2 regions of the Arthrobacter sp. D1-17 genome follow, and region 2 is predicted to be linked to the other one. Evidence: riboswitches for the same ligand, from Rfam matches in the RefSeq annotation. Region 2 holds a riboswitch; the other holds the start of a gene.

Region 1 (7,135 bases), 410 kb from region 2:
AGACGGCGATGCCCCACTCGAAGATGGGAGCGAGGATGGCGTTGTACAGCGGGTTGCCGAGGTTGAACGGCTTCCACGGCTGGTCGCCGTCCATGCGCAGCAGGTTGTATCCGACGTCGTTGTCCTTGCCGACGACGTTAGTCCAGCGGTGGTGCAGGTCGTTGTGGGTGTGCTGCCACGAGCGGGCCGGCGTGACGAAGTCCCATTCCCAGGTGGTGGAGTGGATGTCCGGGTCGCGCATCCAGTCCCACTGTCCGTGCAGGATGTTGTGGCCGATCTCCATGTTTTCCAGGATCTTGGCCAGGCTCAGCAGGGTGGTGCCGGTAACCCAGGCTGCCTTGTTGCGGCCCATCAGGAGCGCTGCACGGCCGGAGATTTCCAAGCCGCGCTGGACCTTGATGACACGGCGGATATAGGCGGCGTCGGATGCGCCGCGCTTTGCGAGGATGTCGTCCTTGATGGCATCCAGTTCACGGCCGAGCTCGGCCACCTGCTCGTCGGTGAGGTGCGCGGCCGCCGGCGGGCGCACCAACGGGCTGCCGGACGTGGCCAGCGCACCCGGGCGGGGTTTCGCCGCCGGCGTGCTGATCGACGTCGATTTCACTGCTGTGCGGTCGGATATTGCTGTCATGCGGTTGATGCTCCTCAGATCTCGAGGTTAACGGGCCCGGCGGCTGCCGAAACACACGTCTGGATTAGTTGGCCTGGCTCGCCGTGGACCTCGCCGGTGCGAAGGTCGCGGACCTGCCCGGCCCGCAGCGGCGTCAGGCAGCTGTGGCAGATGCCCATGCGGCAGCCGCTGGGCATCAGGACCCCGGCGTCCTCGCCGACATCAAGCAACGGGGTGTTCCCGTCCGCCTCGACCTCCCGGTCGGAGGCTTCAAAGGTGACCAGTCCGCCGTCGTGCCCTGCTCCGCCGACGAGGCTGGTATTGAAACGTTCGATGATGAGGTTGATTTCATCGGCCGCAAACGGTCCCGCCTTCTTGTGGGCAGCGGCCTCCGCGGACCAAAGGGCCTCCGCATCGTCCAGGAATCCTTCAGGGCCACAGGCGTAGGCAGCACGCTGGCGCCAGTCCGGGCAGAGCTCGTCCAGCCGCGCTGTGGAGCTGAAGTCCAGCCGTCCACGTTCGCCCGTATACCAGTGAGTGACCCGGAAGTTGGGGAACTGGTCCGCGAGCTCGGACAGCTCGCCATGAAAGATGCTGTCCTCGGGCGCACGCGCCGAGTGGATAAGGACCACGTCCGCATCTGGTCGGTGCGGCACCAAGGTGCGGATCATCGACATGACCGGCGTGATGCCACTCCCTGCGGTGAGCATGAGCAGAGGCCGCGGATGTTCCGGCAGGACGAAGTCACCCTGCGGCGGAGCCAGGAAGAGCACGTCACCGGGCTTGGTCTCCCGGACGAGGACACTCGAGACCGCTCCGACGTCGCTGACCGTGATGGCAGGGTCCTGGCCGGCAGGAGCACTTAGCGAGTAGGAACGCCAGTGGCGCACGCCGTCGAGCTCGACGCCGATCCGGGCCCACTGGCCGGCCTTGTGCGCCTTCCAGCCGCGGCCCGGACGGAAGTAGATGGTGGCGGAGTCCGCAGTTTCGGGGACTACCTTGGTGACCACGCCGCGAAGCTGGCGGGCCGAAAAGACGGGGTTGAAAAGCGCGAGGATATCCTCCGGCGCCAACGGGGTTGTCAAGACCGTCGTGGCGCGCGCCAACTTGCGGAGCCGAATCATATTGTCCGCCACCTGTTGGATTCACCCATGTATGTCTCCTAGTGAAACCGGTGATCGTCATATACAAAGCTACCGTAACCCCCGGCTAGTAGAGTCCACCATGCAGGTGCAGCGGGCAACCAGGGGTCGGGGCACTCCGTAAGCAGGTCCGCCCACTACTGCAACGAACGGATGCCGTTTGAGTTCCCGCTACGTAGTCAGCAACTCCTGCACAAGCTCTCGGCACTTCCGGTAGGACGAGGCCTTTGGGTCGATCAGGGCAAAGTGATCGCCGGGAACCTTGACCACCTGGACGGGGGCGCCGGCGGCGCGGGCCGCCGCGGCGTAAGCCTCGGACTGGCTGATCGGTACGGTGGTGTCCTCCAGCCCGTGGACGGCATAGACGGGAATGTTCAGCGGGACCGCGCTCATGGGGTCTGCATACTTGTGCCGCTTGGGGTACTTTCCCGCGGAGCCGCCCATCAGGTTGCTCACCGCCCCGTTGCTGAGATCGAGCCAGTCAGCCTGGGCGAGATTGAGCAGCCCGGACTGGCTGACCACTCCCGTCAGGCGCACGGCCTGTCCGTTGAGGTTCCGCTCGACCTGCCTGTCCGCGTCCGGTGTGCCCAGCTCCGCCAGGCGGTCGCGGCCGGCTGCCCAGACGGCGAGATGGCCGCCGGCGGAGTGCCCCAGCGCGACGACATTGGTGAGGTTCAGCCCATGTTCTTCAGCCACCCCGCGCAGCCGGTCGATCCCAGCCAGCACGTCCTCGAAGGTATGCGGCCACCCGCCGCCGTTACCCGCCCGGCGGTACTCCAGGTTCCAGGCCGGCATACCGTGCGCTGCCAGGTCCTTCGCCAGCGGTTCGCCCAATTCAGCTCCATACTGCGAGCGCCAGTAGCCGCCGTGTATGACCACCACGACGCCGCGGGCGGGCGGGCGCTTGCCGTTGCGGGACGAGGATGCGGGCGGCGCCTCCGGCAGAAAGAGCTCGCCCCACTGGCTGGGGTGGTCGCCGTACTGGTACTTCTGCCGCTTCACTGCATCCTCCTTGGGTCCCGGCAGGCAGGAGGCTACCCCTGCCCACCACTGCCGCCGTCCCCCGCTGTCCAGGGACAGCAAAGTCCGACGGCGCACATCAGCCATGTGCCGAGCCTAACAGTGAGGCGCCTCCCATCGCCGGAAAGCTGGACACGCTGCGGCGCCTGCGCATCGCTTTCGGGCTGTGGCGGCATGACGCCGCCCGGTGTCACATCTTCCGGTGTTCCCGCCCTTGGTAGTTTGGAACCATGGCAAGCAACTGGGACCGGCTGGACGTCAGCCAGCGCGAGTCCGTCCAGGAGAACGTGGAGCTCTATGAGCGCGTCCGCCCTGCCCTGAAGCTTGTCACCCGGGAAGTCCTGCTGATGCTGCGGACTATGCTCAAGGACACTGAGGTCACCCCCCTGTTCGTCACCGGCCGGACCAAAACAGTGGAATCGTTCCGGGAGAAGATCTCCAGGACCGAGGAGCCGCTGGAACCGGAGGGACCCCGGGTGCTGAAATTCCCTGACCCCTTCCGCACCCTCAATGACATGGTGGGGGTCCGTGTCATCACCAAACTCCCGGCTGAGAACGCTGCAGTAGCCAACCTGATCAAGCGACAGCGCCAGCTCTTCGACTGCCGGGGGGACCGTGAGAAGGACATCGGCTCGATCGAATCCGGGACCTATGGCTACTCCAGCCGTCACCTGATCCTGCGGACTATCCAGAACGACGTGGTCAAGGACTACCAGCAGGTCTTCAACCCCGAGGTCCAGCCGAACGGCAGCTATTTCTTCGAGTGCCAGATCCGCACCGTGTTTGCACACGCATGGAGCGAGATCGAACACGACATCCGCTTCAAGGCGGAGGACCCGCGTGCGTGGACGCCTCATTTCGACCGGCAGTTCACCGCCACGGCCGCCATGCTGGAGACGGTAGAGACCGCCTTCGCTGACCTGCATGAGCGTTATGAGGAGGTCCGCAGCTACTGGGACATGGACGGCGAAGGCGCCGCGCCTCTCACGCCCAACCGCATCCGGGACGTGTGGCGGGCCCTGCTGCCGCACGTTGACCGCAAAGTGGATGATGACTGGGGCTGGGCGGCCGAGCTCATGGCGGCCCATGGACTTAACCAGACCGTGCAGCTGGCCGGCCTGCTCAGCGCCAACCGGATCACCGAGGTCCGCAAGGCCCTGGACCACCGCTACTCCCCCGGTCCGGACCGGCTGCTGGATGACCTGCTGCTGTGGCAGTACGGCACCAAGCACATCGACCTCACTGCCGAAGCGCCCGACGCCGTTCCGCACCCGCGGCGCGACAGCCTCCTGCGGCGGCTCAAACAGATCGAGCGCTACCGCCAGACCAAGAAATAGGAAGCCCGCCCTTCAGCCGGACCCATCGCCAGCAGACGGGGTCGGGAAGATGCGGGCACGACACGCCTCCGTTACCTGAATGTGACTTTTAGTGCCGGCTCCCGTACGGTAGAAAGCGTGCCTTCCTCACCGAGGAAGGCATTCCCGTGCTGATTGCCTAACTCTGCCGCAGCCCCGGGATCCGATCGCAGACTTTCCGGCAGAGACGGGGAAACCAATTTTTGGCCCGCTTGAAGCGGGCCTTGGGGTGAAGCCGCGCAGTTCCTGATCTCGTCAGAGCGTGCGGCCGGGTGTCTCCCATCCGAATCCGACAGCTCACCTCGCAGGCATCGGGAGAGGCCCCTTCATGTCGTCACGCACTACCCCTGCCCGCCGCGCAGCGGCCGGCCGTTCTAACCCGTTCGCTTCCGCATCGCGCGCAGTTACGGCCAATGCCGGAGGACTGGGACGCAAGGCAGCCGTGGTCCTCGCCGCATCGGGCCTCGCTTTCACCGGGACCATGGCCGCTAACGCTGCCAATGCCCCGGCCCAGAAGGCCGCCGCCCCCGCCTTAGCTCCCGAAGCTGCCAGCCCGGCCCAGGCCCCGCTGAACGCCAGCTCCAGCGTCTCCATCGCCTACGAGCGTCCCGCTGTGAAGTCCGCCCCGGCTCCCGTGGTGGAGGAACCCGTCATTGTGGAGAAGCCGGCTGTGCCTGCCGCTCCCAAGGTCGCCGCAGCCAAGGCTCCGGCTGCAGCCCCCGTTGCTCCCCCGGCACCGGTTGCTGCCCACGCACCTGCCGCCCAGGCACCTGCCGCCGCGCCGGCCCCCAAAATCACGGTCAAGTCGGCACCGGCTCCCGCTCCGGCAGCGGCCGGCAGCGTCAACGCCTCGATGGTCTCCGCTGCCTACGCCCAGATCGGCATCACCCAGGACTGCACCGCCATGGTGGAGAAGGCACTGGGCGCCTCAGGCATCAAGGTTGGTGACCTCGCCCCCATGCAGTTCATGAACTACGGCAAGGTCGTCTCCACGCCCCAGCCCGGCGACATGATTGTCCAGTCCGGCCACGTTGCCATCTTCGTCGGCAACGGCCAGGCGCTCAGCGGCGGCATGAACGGCGTGAACGAGACCATCGTTCACCCGCTGTCTTGGCTGAACGCTACCGGTCCGGTCACCTTTGTTAGGCCCGCAGCCTAGCAACACGCGAGCAGGACACTGCACCGGGAAGGTGCACATCATGAAGCCGGCGTTGCGCTGCCTTGGGGGCAACGGAGCGCCGGCTTTTTGCTGCTGTCATTCCTGTAGTTCACTTCCCGCCAAAAGTCTGCCCAGCCTCCTTGTAGAAACCCTCCAAAATGGTGCCGCCTTTTGGAAACTAGCGTCAGTTTCACGATGCATCAAGCACTGACCACGCAAGGAAAAGATCAATGACGATTCAGGCAGGCCCGCCGGTAACCCGGTACGCAATTCTCGAGGCAGCGAGGCAACAGGTTCTCGAGGAGGGCGTGGGGCTCAGCGAAAGCCAGCTCGTGGATGTTCTTCGGCTTCCCGATGAGGCGCTTCCCGCCGCCCTCCAACTGGCACACGAAGTGCGCCTGAAGCACTGCGGCGAGGACGTCGAGGTGGAAGGTATCATCTCGATCAAGACCGGCGGCTGTCCCGAGGACTGCCATTTCTGCAGCCAGTCCGGCCTCTTCGACTCCCCTGTCCGCGGCGTCTGGCTCGACATCCCCGAACTCGTCAAAGCAGCCAAGGAAACGGCAGCCACCGGCGCCACCGAGTTCTGCATCGTCGCCGCGGTCCGCGGTCCCGACATCAAACTCATGAACCAAATCAAGTTCGCCATCGACCGCATCAACGAAGCTGTGGACATCAACATCGCCTGTTCCCTCGGCATGCTCACCCAGCGGCAGGTCGACCAGCTCGCCGAATGGGGCGTACACCGGTACAACCACAACCTGGAAACCGCCCGCAGCTACTTCCCGGAAGTTGTCACAACCCACACATACGAAGAGCGCCTTGAAACCTGCAACATGGTCAAGGACGCCGGCATGGAACTGTGCTGCGGCGCCCTCATCGGCATGGGTGAAACCCTTGAACAGCGGGCCGAACTCGCCGCCCAGCTCGCCGCCCTGGAACCCCACGAAGTGCCGCTGAACTTCCTGAACCCGCGGCCCGGAACCCCGCTGGAAAGCCAGGAGATCATGGACGGCAAGGACGCCCTGCGCGCCATCGCCGCATTCCGGCTCGCCATGCCCCGCACCGTGCTCCGTTACGCCGGCGGACGCGAACTGACCCTCGGCGACCTTGGCACCAGGGACGGACTCCTCGGCGGGATCAACGCCGTCATCGTGGGCAACTACCTCACCACCCTTGGCCGCCCCGCCACGGCAGACCTCAACCTGCTCGTGGAGCTAAACATGCCCATCAAGGAACTCCAGAAGTCGCTGTGAACGAGATTGCGGCTGCCTCGGCCAGCGGGGCAGGCTCAACCAGCGGGAAGTTTTGTGGGCACTGCGGGGAGCCGTCCGACGGCGGCAGCCTCCCGCCGTCGGACGGTCACCGCCGCTGCGGTGAGCTGCTGATGCTGGAGCCGCCGCGGTACTGCCCCGACTGCCGCAGGCGGATGAAGGTCCAGGTGATGCCGCTGGGCTGGCAGGCGGAGTGCTCGCGGCACGGGGCGCTGATCCCGTGAGGCCGACGTCTACGTGCCAGACCTGAATCAGCGCACGGATGTTGCCCGGATCGGGGGTTTAGAGTCCGGGCCGGCAGCGCTGGCAGGGAGCGCCCCTAGTCGTCTGCAGCGACCCGCTCGTCGCCGCTGCGTTCTGCGTGCTCGGGCCAGCCACCCTTTCGGTAGGCGGGAGTCCCGACGACAAGCACTGTCGCCGTCAGGACACAGCAGCCGACCATGACGGTGACCATCGACAGCGCGTTTCCGCCCAGCAGCCCCACCAAAGGACTTACGAGTCCAGCCACCCCCGACTGTAGGGCTCCGATGACCGCTGCCGCGGTTCCCGCCATGTGTCCGTAGTTGCGCAGGGCC
Region 2 (7,135 bases):
TGGATAAGGAATGGCATGCCGCCGACCTCAGCCTGCTCGTTTCCAAGGTGGAAGCCTTCGGCATGGCCGTCACGGAGTCCCTGGCGCGCGGCCTTCCGGTTGTGGTCCGGTCCGGCACCGGGGCAGTGGAGGCCCTGAGCCTGGGGGCCGTGGAGAGTACAGCAGCGGGAGGCGGCACCACTGCATTGCCAGGGGCCGTCGTCGTCCTTGGCTCAGACCCCGCCCCGCTCGCGGCTGTACTCCGCGACTGGCTTACGTCACCTGAGCTGCAGGCGACGTGGCGCCGCGCGGCGCTCGCTGGAAGGGAACGGCTGCCCGGCTGGGACGCAACCGCCCGCGGTGTCCTTGACATCATCAGCCGCGAAGAGCTTTAGGAGGCTCACCCCTAAGCCATGCCGGTCCTCACGTCCCCGGGGGATCACCTGCACCTTGGATTCTTGCGGGTTCGACCCTGCGATGCGCGGCGAAGAACTCGCGCAGCACCGCGCCGCATTCCTCTTCCTGCACGCCTGCATACACCTCCACCCAGTGGTTGAGGCGGCGCTCACGGAGGATGTCGAACACCGACCCGGCAGCTCCAGCCTTTTCATCCCAGGCACCGAACACCACGCGGTGGATCCGTGCCAGCACGATCGCCCCGGCGCACATCGCGCAGGGTTCCAGCGTCACCACCAGGGTGCAGTCCTCGAGCCGCCAGCCGTCACTCCGCCCACCCTGAAGCTCAGAGCGCTCCCGAAGCATTGCCGCGGCCCTTCGGATGGCCACCACCTCAGCATGGGCGGTGGGATCCCCAAGCGCCTCCCGTTCGTTGCGGCCGCTTGCCAGGACTGCGCCGTTCGGGCCGATAACGACGGCGCCGATGGGCACGTCTTCGGTGGCCAGCGCCCGCCGGGCTTCTTCGAGGGCGAGGCCCATCCATGCGAGGTGTTGCGGATCTGCCGGGCCCATGGCTCAATGATAGTTTCGAAGGGTATTTAGCTTCGGACACCACCTCGCCGGGAGAGATCATGAAATCTCTGACAGATCGATTTGGCCGGTGGCTGGGACCGTACGCCGCTTTGTGGATCACGCTCATCGTGGGCGGTTTCCTGGTGATCACGCTGGCGCTGCTCGGGGCGGAGGTCTACCAGGACGTTGTGGCCAAGGATGGGGTTTCCGGCCTGGACCGGCCCGCCCTTGAATTGGCCAAGCAGTACCGGAACCCGGGGGTGGATGCCGCAGTCACGGCGTTCACCAATATAGGTGGCGGCATCGGCATGCCCATTCTCGCGAGCATCCTTGTCGCGTGGCTGACCTACGTGAGCCGCAGCTGGCGTCCCCTCATTCTTGTCGGCGGCGCGGCGGCGGTTTCAGTCACCGCAACTACCGTGGGCAAAACCCTGATGGGCCGGGTGCGTCCCGACCACCTGGACGCTGTTCCGCCTTTCGAATTCTCGCCCTCGTTCCCCAGCGGACACACCCTGAACACCACGGTGGTGATCGGTGTTGTGGTGTATCTGATGTGCCTGCAGATGGACAGAGCCAGGGTCCGGGCCGCCGTCATCACCGTAGGAACGCTGTTCATCATCGCCATGGGCCTGAGCAGGGTCTTTCTTGGACATCACTGGCTTACCGACGTTATGGCGGCGTGGTTGCTGGGACTGGCTTGGGTGGGCATCGTCATTCTCGCCCACCGGCTGTTCCACATGATCCGGCGGCGCGAGCATGCCGGGCCGGCACCGACCTTCGAGCATCCTGCACACCTCACCCCTGAGCCCGAGGGCGGCGGCGCCGGGGCAGAGGCTGCAGCTCCGGAGACGTCCGGCGTTCGCCATGGCAACGAGGCTGACAGGGAGGATCCGCGCGGCGGCGGCGATGGCGGCGGCGGCTCCCATGGCAGCCGAAGCCGGGGTGGGGAGCCATTGTCCGGGTGATAGTTTTGACGCATGCGCACACTCGTCGTGGATCATCCCCTGGTCGCCCACAAGCTCACCGTCCTGCGGGATAAGCGCACTTCCTCGCCGGGATTCCGCCAGCTGACGGAGGAGCTCGTTACGCTCCTCGCCTATGAGGCCACCCGGGATGTCCGGACCGAGCCTGTCACCATCGAAACCCCGGTTGCCAGCACCGTGGGAACTGCCTTTACCAAGCCCACCCCGCTGGTTGTTCCGATTCTCCGGGCAGGCCTGGGCATGCTCGAAGGCATGACCAAGCTGGTTCCCACCGCCGAGGTCGGCTTCCTGGGTATGGCCCGCGATGAGGAAACCCTCGACATCATCACCTACGCGGAGCGGCTGCCGGAGGACCTCACGGGCCGGCAGATCTTCGTGCTGGACCCCATGCTTGCCACCGGCGGCACCCTGCGCGAAGCCATCAAGTTCCTCTTCAAGCGCGGAGCGTCCGACGTGACGTGCATCTGCCTGCTGGCAGCCCCGGAAGGCCTGGCGAAACTTGAAGAAGAACTTTCCGGCGCAAACGTAACGATCGTGCTTGCCTCGATCGACGAGAAACTGAACGAGAAGTCGTACATCGTGCCCGGCCTCGGTGACGCCGGCGACCGCCTGTACGGCCCCGCGCATTAGGCCCCGCACGGCGGGCCCCCATGCACCGGTTTTCCGGAGCAGGTCTTACGGCATAGGGGGTGGCCGGCGAGCCTGTGCCGATGGACCGGAAACTTGAACTCGTTTTCGTCCCGGTATCCGATGTGGACCGCGCCAGGAACTTCTATGTCAACAAGGTGGGCTTCAATGCGGACTATGACGGGCGGGCAGTAAAAGGAATCCTTTTCGTCCAGTTGACCCCGCCGGGCGAAGTCAGGGCTGATGAGGCAGGATGGAAGCCATGAGACTTCCCGCTGAATCCACCACCATCACGCTGACTGCCCGTGCTGTCCTGTTTGACATGGATGGCACACTGGTGGACTCCACTGCGGTGGTGGAACAGGTCTGGGGCGACTTTGCAGCACGTTACGGACTGGACATCGCCGAGATCCTGCGGACATCCCATGGGATCCAGGCCGGGGACACCGTGCGGCGTTTTGCCCCGGAGGGATCGGACGTAGTGGCATTGACCGCCGAGCTGGGCGCCATGGAGCGGGTCCGCACGGAGGGCATTGTTGCCTTGCCGGGTGCTGCTGACCTGTTGCGGAGCCTGCCTGCCGACGCCGTGGCACTCGTGACGTCCGCGGACCGCGTCCTAGCTGACATCCGGATGGAAGCAGCGGGACTGGGCATGCCGGCCACGGCCGTCACCGCGGAGCTTGTCACCCGGGGCAAGCCCCACCCCGAAGGATACCTGCGGGCCGCCGAACTGCTGGGCGTGGATCCTGCGGACGCTGTGATTTTCGAAGACGCCCCCGCCGGCATTGCGGCTGGACGGGCCGCAGGCATCCGGACCATAGCGGTAGGCATGAACACCGGTGAAGTGCCCGACGACGTGCTCCGCATAGCCGACTACGCCTCGGTCAGGGCGTCCGTGGCAGCGGACAGCCACGGCAGCAGGGTCATTTCCCTCAGCCTCTAACTCCACTGCCACCAACTGCACTGCCGCTGACTCGTCGCATTTCTGCACCGCTTTCCGCTCCGCAGCATGGTGCAGTGATGCCGAAGGGCCCCGGACCACGCGGATCCGGAGCCCTTCGGGGACTCAAAGCGGCGCAGAAATGCGGGCCGTCCCCGGGAAAAGTGCCGGGACAACCATGCCTCGGTGGTTTAGTACCAGTTGTTGGCGTAGTGGAAGTTCAGCGCCTGGCAGGGAGAACCGTACCGCTCCTCGATGTAGCCCAGGCCCCAGTTGATCTGGGTGCGGTAGTTGGTGCGGTAGTCGGCCCCGGAGCTGGCCATCTTTTCAGCGGGCAGGGACTGCACAATGCCGTAGGCCCCGCTGCTGGGGTTTGTGGCGGTGGTGCGCCATTCGGACTCCTTGGTCCAGAGCTTCTTCAGGCACTGCATCTGGTCCGGAGCCCAGCCGTAGGATGACAGCTTTCCGGCGGCGTAGGCTTGGGCGCCGGCCGGGTCGTTGACAGCGACCGGAGCTGCGGGCTTGCGGGCCGGGGCAGGCTTAGTTGGTGCAACCTTGGCGGGAACGACCTTCGCTGCCGGAGCAGCGGCCGGCTTCGGTGCGGGGGCAGCCTTCACAGCCTGCTTGGGAGCGGCCTTGGCCGGTGCAGCCTTGGCCGGTGCCGGTGCGGCCTTCTGCGTGGCCTTGGGTGCAGGCTTGGTGACGGACTGCGGTGCAACCGAGGCTGCCGTCGGGGACGGCAAAGCGGAAATCAGCGTCTTGTCGAAGCTGAGCGTTTCAATGGCGTCGGCTGCGGCCGGAGCCGCCTCGGACGTCGCTTGGGGAGTGGTCTGCTCGGCCGCCTGCCCTGCGGCGCCGACCCCTACGAGGACCGTGCAGGCGGTGGCCAGCACTGCCGTGCGGCGGCCCAATGACGGGATGTTCGCGGTGAGCCGGCCCCAGGCAGATGCGGGGCGGGCGGACTCGGCGCGGTGGCGTGAAATCTTACGGCTGGACTGCTGGGAAGCGCGATCAGGGCGCGACTGTGCCTTGAATTCAGACATGGTTGATTGCCTCTCAACACCTGCGGAGTTAGCTGTCGGGTTCGGATGAGGTCATCCGGCCGCACGGAAAAAAATTCACGTGCCGGCTTCACCCCAAGGGCTGATGCGGAAAGCCCGGGACTCTGGTTCCCCCGCCTCTGCCTGGTCTAGCGGAATCCGGGAAGCGGCAGAGCTGGGCGTCAATCCGAACATGCGGCCCTAGTGGTTGCCGCACTCTATCGACCGTACAGGAGGCTTCGGTCAAAATCACAATTAGGTAACGGACATCACGACTGCGGCGCGTCGTCTTGTGCCGCGACCCCGGGGCAGTGGAGCCGTGAACCGGGTCCGGCCGGGGCGCGGTGTGATTGCCACGCCCCCTAATGCGCCTCGACAGTCGACTGCACGATCAGCAGCCCCCGGCCCGCTGTGCGTCGGCCGATTTTTTTTCATTGTGTCCCCGTTACGGCTGGACAACGGTGAATTCATGACTCTCGAATTCCGGCCATCCTTGGGCGGCTGAAGAATCTACGATTGTAAGGGTGCTTCTTTTCCTAAAATTCGCCAGAAGCGCGTATCTGAACGTTCGGTCTGGAAAAAGGCGCCAAGAAGTTACCCGTCGGAGAATTGTGATTTGAAGCACAAAAGGGCGACTTGTCTCACGATGCGGACCAATCCGCCCATTGTTACTTGCTAGTTCTCATTGTTACGTTGCACACTTTCAAGTGTGAACAAGGACTCAACAGCACCTGCAGCCGCAGACCATTGGACCAGCACACCCGCTGCTGCCTACATGCGCTGTTGTCGAATGCACGCCTGACTTTCCCATCCCTGAAGTTATAGGCATTCGCCCCCCAGCCCAGCGTCGGGCGCCCTCCCCAGACCCATTGCGGGGACCAAGCATTCGAGCCGCGATGACGGCCATTCACATTGAGGTAAGCATTCATGTCAGTTGCATCTGGATACGTCCACATCTCCGTCCGTAACGCCAATAAGGCAGGCCAGGCGCAGGGACTGCGCCAAGGCTTCGGGGCCCGCCCGGCGTTCCCCGGCAGCCAGGTCAGCAGCGCCCCTGCACCCGGCTATGCGCCGCAGGGTTACAACCCTAATTCCTATGGCCAGCTGCGCGCTGTGCCGACCGAGGAAGCTGCCCCGCTGACGGCCCCGACCCCCGTCCTGGCTCCCGGAGCCGGCGCCGCAGTCCGGCCCGTGCAGAACGACAACGTTGCGCGTGGCTTCGTCCTCTACATGGGCATCGATGAGGAGACCGCCGCGGCCGCGGGGACCTCGATCGCAAAGCTGGCCCAGGAGATCCGGGCGTACGCGCAGTCGCTCGTTACCGGCGCAGAAAGCTATGCAGCCGTCGCAGTAGCGCCGGCCAGCGCTCCCGGGTCCGCGCTCGACGTCGTCCGCTCCACCTTCGGTGACCCCACCGTCAACACAAGACAGCAGCGCCCCGAAACCACTCGCCTACAGCCTGCCCAGGATCCCCGCCCTTCCGGCGTCCTGATCGACCTCGCCCGGCGTGAGGTGCACCTCGACGGCGAATCGCTGAACCTGACTTTCAAGGAGTTCGAACTGCTGAACTACCTCGTCGAGAACGGAACGCGCACGGTGGGCCGCGATGAGCTGCTGGAAGGCCTGTGGCGCAATGCGGAGGAAGTGCCGAATGAGCGCACCATCGACGTTCATATCCGCCGCCTCCGTTCGAAGCTGGGCCGACTGGCCAACACCGTCCGGACTGTCCGCGGCCAGGGATACCGCTTTTATGAGCACCCCGAAGTGGTTGTTTGGGCCGCTCCGGAATACTCGATCTAGTCCTTCAGCGACGCGCCAAAGCGGCTTTCTGCCGTGCCTTAGACACCTCCTTCGTTCCTCCCCACCGTCCCCCTCGCCTCGCAAGCTCGGCCAGGGCACCCTGACGGCGAGGCCCCTCGTCGGCGATGCGGCACCATGCAGAAAGTCGCTTTGCCGCATTCGGGTCCAGCGAGCATCGGCCTCCGCGGCTATCGGGGCTAGCGGGTTTGGGTTGGCTAGGCTGGGGCCATGAGTGCTCACCATAAGAAGCGACTGGTCATTATGCGCCATGCGAAGGCCGACTGGCCGGGCGGCGTGGCTGACCACGACCGTCCCCTGGAAGCACGGGGTCACCGGGAGGCCCCCTTGGCTGGCAAATGGCTGCTGAAGCACAACATTGTCCCCGACTTCATCCTGTGTTCGAGCGCGTTGCGGACCCGCCAGACCTGCACCTGGGTGTGCAGCGAGCTGGGCGACAAGGCTCCGACGCCGAAACTGGAGGACGGCCTCTACGGCGCCACCGCGCTCCGCATGTTGTCCGTCATCAACCATGTGCCGGACACAGTGACCACCCTCATGGTGATCTCGCACATGCCCGGGGTCCAGGACCTGGCCATGCACCTGGCCTCGCGGGACTCGAATCACGACGCCTACATGGACGCCGCCACCCGCTTTCCCACCAGCGGACTCACAGTCCTGGAAACCGAGAAATCCTGGGCAGAGCTGGACGGGCAGGACGCACGGATCACCCACTTCAAAGTGCCCCGGGCGCACTAGAAAATCCGCGGGTACTCTTAACCTAGCGCTGTCTAGTGGGG

The links. Region 2 has a riboswitch for cyclic di-AMP ahead of M1E01_RS16325 (aggregation-promoting factor C-terminal-like domain-containing protein). Riboswitches for the same ligand answer to the same signal wherever they lie in the genome.
Region 1: linked by a shared signal. The riboswitch ahead of M1E01_RS18305 (NlpC/P60 family protein) and the one ahead of M1E01_RS16325 (aggregation-promoting factor C-terminal-like domain-containing protein) in region 2 are both predicted to bind cyclic di-AMP.

Annotation. Positions count from the first base shown of each region.
Region 1 is NZ_CP096382.1:3,950,663-3,957,797, forward strand. Features, by position in the region: gene M1E01_RS18285 (fatty acid desaturase family protein) at 1-631, opposite strand, end outside; gene M1E01_RS18290 (ferredoxin reductase) at 646-1,734, opposite strand; gene M1E01_RS18295 (alpha/beta hydrolase) at 1,924-2,754, opposite strand; gene M1E01_RS18300 (GTP pyrophosphokinase) at 3,003-4,109, shown strand; cyclic di-AMP (ydaO/yuaA leader) riboswitch at 4,286-4,452, shown strand; gene M1E01_RS18305 (NlpC/P60 family protein) at 4,456-5,286, shown strand; gene bioB (biotin synthase BioB) at 5,517-6,542, shown strand; gene bsaP (biotin synthase auxiliary protein BsaP) at 6,539-6,784, shown strand; gene M1E01_RS18320 (multidrug effflux MFS transporter) at 6,880-7,135, opposite strand, start outside.
Region 2 is NZ_CP096382.1:3,539,037-3,546,171, reverse strand. Features, by position in the region: gene M1E01_RS16355 (glycosyltransferase family 4 protein) at 1-374, shown strand, start outside; gene M1E01_RS16350 (nucleoside deaminase) at 403-948, opposite strand; gene M1E01_RS16345 (phosphatase PAP2 family protein) at 1,008-1,913, shown strand; gene upp (uracil phosphoribosyltransferase) at 1,926-2,561, shown strand; partial or broken gene M1E01_RS16335 (glyoxalase) at 2,642-2,788, shown strand; gene M1E01_RS16330 (HAD-IA family hydrolase) at 2,821-3,501, shown strand; gene M1E01_RS16325 (aggregation-promoting factor C-terminal-like domain-containing protein) at 3,690-4,541, opposite strand; cyclic di-AMP (ydaO/yuaA leader) riboswitch at 4,547-4,713, opposite strand; gene M1E01_RS16320 (winged helix-turn-helix domain-containing protein) at 5,466-6,338, shown strand; gene M1E01_RS16315 (SixA phosphatase family protein) at 6,567-7,094, shown strand.